2 regions of the Pseudoalteromonas marina genome follow, and region 1 is predicted to be linked to the other one. Evidence: predicted binding sites of a transcription regulator. Region 1 holds the regulator's gene; the other holds the start of a gene.
The links. The regulator ArgR, encoded in region 1, controls arginine synthesis, uptake and breakdown. The targets are predictions, from matches to a motif close to ANTGAATANNTATTCANT.

Region 2: the regulator ArgR is predicted to act here: its motif matches at 1,365-1,382, upstream of argC (N-acetyl-gamma-glutamyl-phosphate reductase).

Annotation. Positions count from the first base shown of each region.
Region 1 covers NZ_AHCB03000007.1:296,193-299,364, forward strand. Annotated here, with positions in the region: gene ispB (octaprenyl diphosphate synthase) at 1-406, shown strand, start outside; gene mdh (malate dehydrogenase) at 502-1,434, opposite strand; gene argR (transcriptional regulator ArgR) at 1,659-2,126, shown strand; gene PMAN_RS12570 (Dyp-type peroxidase) at 2,123-3,022, opposite strand; gene PMAN_RS12575 (ABC transporter ATP-binding protein) at 3,069-3,172, opposite strand, start outside.
Region 2 covers NZ_AHCB03000006.1:447,433-450,604, forward strand. Annotated here, with positions in the region: gene argB (acetylglutamate kinase) at 1-207, opposite strand, end outside; gene argC (N-acetyl-gamma-glutamyl-phosphate reductase) at 207-1,217, opposite strand; gene argE (acetylornithine deacetylase) at 1,439-2,584, shown strand; gene panP (pyridoxal-dependent aspartate 1-decarboxylase PanP) at 2,639-3,172, opposite strand, start outside.

The sequences.
Region 1 (3,172 bases):
TGAAGCCACGCTCAATGCATTAAACTTATACGGTATGCACTTAGGTACGGCATTTCAGCTTGTTGACGACGTGCTTGATTATAACGCCGATGCAGACCAGCTAGGTAAAAATATAGGCGATGATCTAGCCGAAGGTAAGCCTACCCTACCACTTATATATGCAATGCAACACGGTAATGCGCATCAAACACAGTTAATTCGTGATGCTATTGAGCACAGTAATGGTATGGAACATTTAGAAGAGATTTTATCTACGTTAAAACAAACCAATGCGCTTGAGTTTACAATGCAAAAAGCAGAGCTTGAAGCCGATAAAGCAATTGCTTGCTTAGATTTTCTACCAGAATCTGAATACAAGCACGCATTGGTAAGCTTAGCCCGTATAGCCGTTGACCGTGATCACTAGCCTTAACGAGCCTGTTATTTAACACTAATAGTAAATAACATTCGAGCAACAAAAAAGCCTGCAAATGCAGGCTTTTTTAATGCTCATTCTGGCTATTACGCCATGAAATCAACACCTTCTTTGATGTCTTTTTTCAGTGTCTCAAGCATATCGTTCTTCGCTTTTTCTTCAAATGCGCTTAGCTCGCCGTAAGAAAGAATTTCTTCAACGCCGTTTTTACCTAAACGTACTGGGTGTGCAAAATACTCTGCATCACCATCTTCAACAGCAACGTATGCGTAATCTACAACATCTTCACCTTGTAGGCCTTTAACTAAAGACATACAAAAACGTGCTGCAGCAGCACCCATTGATAATGTAGCTGAACCACCACCTGCTTTAGCATTTACTACTTCAGTACCTGCATTTTGGATACGTGGAGTAAGTGCAGCAACTTCGTCTTCAGTGAAAGTTACGCCTTCAACTTGAGAAAGTAGAGGAAGAATAGTTGTTCCAGAGTGACCACCAATTACTGGTACTTTAACTGTAGCAACGTCTACGCCTTTAAGTTCAGCAACAAATGCTTCTGAACGAATCACGTCAAGCGTAGTAATACCAAATACACGGCTTGCATCGTATGTACCTGCTTTCTTGAACACTTCAGCAACAATCGGTACTGTGCCGTTTACTGGGTTAGTAATGATACCCACAAGTGCTTTAGGACAACTAGCTACAATGCCTTCAGCTAGTGTTTTGATGATACCGGCATTTACGTTAAATAAATCTGCACGATCCATACCTGGTTTACGTGGCATACCCGCTGGGATTAAAACAATATCAGCACCGTCAAGCGCTTTGTTTAAATCGTCTGCGCCAAAACCTGCTACTTTAACATCAGTTGGGATGTGTGATAGGTCAACAGCAACACCTGGTACAACTGGTGCAACATCGTAAAGTGATAATTCAGAACCAGCTGGTAAGCCTGTTTTTAATAGTAAAGACAATGCTTGACCGATACCGCCTGCAGCACCTAATACAGCAACTTTCATTGGAATTCTCCGTCATTTGAGGTAGGAAATACTTGTGGCCCTTAAGATAATGAAATTAGCGCCTAAAAACAAATTTATCGGGCCTATTTTGCGATATTTTCGACCATAGTTGTAAACTTTGGTGGTTTATCGCATCAAACTGTCAAGTTGACTAAACAACTGCTGCATAATTATTCATTTTTGTGTACTATTTACAGCATAAATAACAATAATGAATAAAGACTATGCAACCTCAAGATAAACAAGAAGCATTGGTAAAAGCGTTTAAATCACTTTTAAAAGAAGAAAACTTTGGCTCTCAAGGCGAAATAGTTGATGCGCTTAAAGAGCAAGGCTTTGACAATATAAGCCAGAGTAAAGTGTCACGCATGTTAAGTAAGTTTGGTGCTGTGCGAACCCGCAACGCTAAACAAGAAATGGTTTACTGCCTACCCGCTGAAATGGGAGTGCCGACAGCTAAAAGCCCATTACGCCAGTTAGTCATTGATATTATGCATAATGAAATGATGATTATTATTCGCACCAGTCCAGGCGCTGCGCAGCTTATTGCCCGCTTACTTGACTCGTTAGGAAAGGCCGATGGTGTATTAGGTACTATTGCCGGAGACGATACTATATTTATTGCCCCAGCAAAAATTTCTGAAATAGACGTTACGCTTGAACGAGTACGTATTTTATTTGATACGGTTTAAATTTGCTTTAAAAACCCAACTGAGGGGGCAAAAAAAGCTGACCCCATATCGGCTTGAGTAAAATCAAGCCAATGGTCGTAACACTCCCCCTCCCCTAAACGGCTATTTAATACAGCCTCAAATGCAGTACCAGTACTTGCGCAGCTTATGCATAACATACCTTGCTCATAAACATCGCCATAAGGCATGCTTTGATTCAACAAAAGGGGTTGCCCCTCTTCATCTTTTAACTCACTACGCGTGGCATGACTGGTATTTAGTGCTGGGGTTATAAGCGTATTATCAAGTCGTGTACGGCCCATAATTTGCTCTTGCTCACTGAGCGATAAGTGCTGCCAAACAGTTAAGTCGTGTTTATAGCGCTGAACATGAATATAACTTCCCTGATCTTCAAAACAACCAGGTTTATTAATTAAAGCAGTTAAACGCTTTTTTCTTCCGTGTGGCATATCACCACCATAAATAAAACCATTAAAATCTCGGCCATCTAAAAAACGAAAGTTACGTATTTGCTCCACCAGCTCTACATCAGGTGCAAAAAGCTTTAAAACTTGTAATGCAAATAAGTGGTTTACGTCTTCCCTGTCTGAACGTACCTGAACAAACAAGTCACACGGCTGAACACTCATTTGGTGATCTGTATGATTTATATTGGGAAAGCTTTGCAGCTCACTAGGGATATACTCAGGAAGAATATGAGGCCAATATTGGGCGCCAATGGCAACAACGCACGACAACATCGACTCTGAAAACTGATCATTAAACTCTTCTTCAATTGCGCTTACTTGTTTTAATTTAGCGCGCAATGATTCGTCTTGACCATCAAACACATTAAAAAATAAATGCAAACCATGCAGGTTTGCTTCAGCACAAATCCCAGATTGCGCTTGCGCCATTGTTATTCCTCAGTTTTACAGATATATACACAGTGAATCACATTAACTATGATTCAAAAAAATTCACTGTGTGGGGTTTTATTTTTATTATAACCTGCTCATTGATTTCAAATGATTGGCCATATTGCGCTTCAACTTCAAGCGTTTGTT
Region 2 (3,172 bases), on a different contig from region 1:
TTCTGCCGGGCTAATACGTAGACCTTGATGCTTAGCGCTAACAAAACCGGCTTCTTTTAACCATGTATCGACTAATGCCCCGCCACCATGCACAATTACAAAGTTATGACTTGGCTGATTAGACAACACATCAAATAACGCACGAGCAGCATTTTCAGTATTAAGTACAGCGCCGCCAAGCTTAATAACCCACGTTTTTTTAGCCATTAAAACGCTCCTTTTAAGCCTGTGGTGTGGTCTAAATTCATTGATAAATTAATACACTGCAGAGCTTGCCCTGCAGCACCTTTTAGTAAATTATCGATGGCTGCCATAACAATGAGCTGAGAGCCTTGCTGCTGCCAACCAATATCAACATAAGGCTGCTTTGCAACTCCCTTAATTGACGGGATCTTACTACCTAACAAGCGGATTAAAGGCTCGTTTTCAAGCACGCTGTAGGCCTTAGCCACTTGCTCACTTGTAACATTAGGTTTTAGTTGCACGTAAATGGTTTCTAAAATACCGCGAGCAAAGTTACCTAAATGAGGTGTAAATAAAACCTGGTGACCAAGGTGTTGCTCTATTTCTGGTCCGTGGCGATGATTAAATAAACCATATGGCGCTAGCGACACTTCACAAAAGTGAGTACCTACACTGGCTTTACGCCCTGCACCAGTTACACCCGACACTGCATTAATAATAATTTTGTCGTCGCTTAACAAACCTGCTTGCTGTAGTGGCTTTAACGCATTCAGCGCCGCAGTAGGATAACAGCCAGCAACAGCCACTAAATTTGCATTTGCAATGTCGTTGCTATTCCATTCAGCTAAACCATAGGCCGATTCATTTAATAACTCAGGGTGCTTATGTTCAAAGCCGTAATAAGTAACGTAATCATCATTGCTTGCAAGGCGATAACCACCCGATAGGTCAAACACCTTTTTGCCCATCGCTAAAAATTGCGGGGCTAAATCTACACTTACTTTATGGTCGGTACACAGGCATACGTAATCTGCATTCGCATTAATGTCGTCGAACGCTGACTTTGTAAGAGGAAGTAAAGGAGTATCAAGTAAACCTAAGTGCTCTGGATATAAATCACTCAGTAATTTGTGTTTATCTAAGCTTCCTTCAGATACATAGCTACCTGACAGTTTTAAATTTGGGTGTTTAGCCACAAGGCTTGCTAGTTCTGCGCCGCTGTATCCACTTGCGCCAATAATCGCTACATTCATTATTTACTCATTATCTTAAAATCTATTACTACTTATTTGTGTGTTCGCTTACACTAGCTTAGGTGCTAAGTAAGTCTTTTTTGTTAATGAATTTTGATTATCGTCGCATTATCTTCATTGTGTTACTTAATATATTTATGCTTAAAAAGTGAATTGATATTCATCATAAATACTTTTATATTGTTATGCAATTAAATTGAATAGTTATTTTGGAATTTTTTATGTCTTTGCCTTCGTTTATTTCTATGTACCAGCAATTAATTGCAGCCCCGTCTATCAGTGCAATTGAAGACAGCGAATGCATGAGTAATAAAAGCGTTATCGAGTTACTTGCCCACTGGTGTGAAACGCTCGGTTTTACTTGTGAAATAATAGAACTGGAAGGCAAAAAAGGGCGTTATAACTTATTAGCAAAACGAGGCACCGGGGATGGTGGTTTAATGCTTGCTGGGCATACCGACACAGTGCCGTTTGATGACAGCCGCTGGAATCATGATCCGTTTAAATTAACAGAACTCGACAACAAACTGTATGGGCTAGGTAGTATTGATATGAAAGGATTTTTTGCTTTCGTATTACAAGCTATAAGCGAAATAGATGAAAAACAACAAACACAGCCAATTTTAATACTTGCCACTGCAGATGAAGAAACCACCATGGCAGGCGCACAGCAAATTTGCAAACATCCTAACTTAAAGCCGGCACGCTGTATTATTGGCGAACCCACTGATATGACTCCGGTATTTACACATAAAGGCCATATGAGTACAGCTATAAGGGTCGTAGGACGCTCAGGGCACAGCTCAGATCCCGAACGTGGTCTAAACGCCATTGAAGTTATGCATAAAGTGATTTCAAAATTACTGATCTTAAAAGAGCAATTAAAGAATAAGTATTCACTAAATCACTTTGAAATACCTTATCCTACTTTAAATTTGGGTAATATTCATGGTGGTGACAACGCAAATAGAATATGTGGGTGTTGTGAAATGCATATTGATATGCGCCCATTGCCAGGGTTGAGCGTACAAGAGCTACAAGCTCTGCTGCTAGATGCAACAAAAGACATAAACGAGCAATACCCAAACTCAGTAAGTGTTATTGACCTACATGACCCAATACCAGCATTTACTGGCAGAACCGACAGCGCGCTAGTTCAACTAGCTGAAAAGGTAGCGGGCCAAAAAGCCATTGCAGTTAATTACTGCACAGAAGCACCTTTTATTCAGCAACTGGGTTGTGAAACCATAGTTATGGGACCAGGTTCTATTAATCAGGCGCATCAGCCTGACGAATTTTTAGCAATGGAAAAAATAAAGCCTTCACAGCACATCATTAGCAATATTATAAAAACCTGTTGCTTTTAGCTAAGCAATAAAAAAAGACGCTTAACAGCGTCTTTTTTATAAATGCTAAATTTACTATTTCATGTATTTGCTTAAATACTTTTTAAATACAGGGTCTGTTTTAGCAAGCTCTTTTTGCTCAGCTAATATCTCTTTTAAAATCACACCCGAGGTAAGCGGATTTGCCAGTACAACCCTAAACACAACCGTAGGTTGATTATCGTATTGAACTGGAGTCAAACGAGTACGCGATACAAACGAGCGTCCAGATTCACGCTGGCGTTTTTGCATACTGGCTGTAAAACGATTTAGTGAAGCAAAAATATCAATCCGTGTTTTTTCATCAGCCTCAGCAATCGCTTGTTTTATTTGCTTAGGCACATAGCGATAAGTAAGCAAACATAGCTCAGGCTCTGAAATAAGTTCAAAATCTTCGTCTGCCTTGATTAAATCAGCAAAATACTTTGCCTTTTTTATACTTCGATCGATTAGCATTTCATAGCCTTTACGGCCTATAACACGTAAGCAAGCATGCACTAACATAGCCATACCAGGGCGGCTACCCTCTAGTGTGTGGCTACCTAAATCTTTAGAGCCCTTACGCAATAT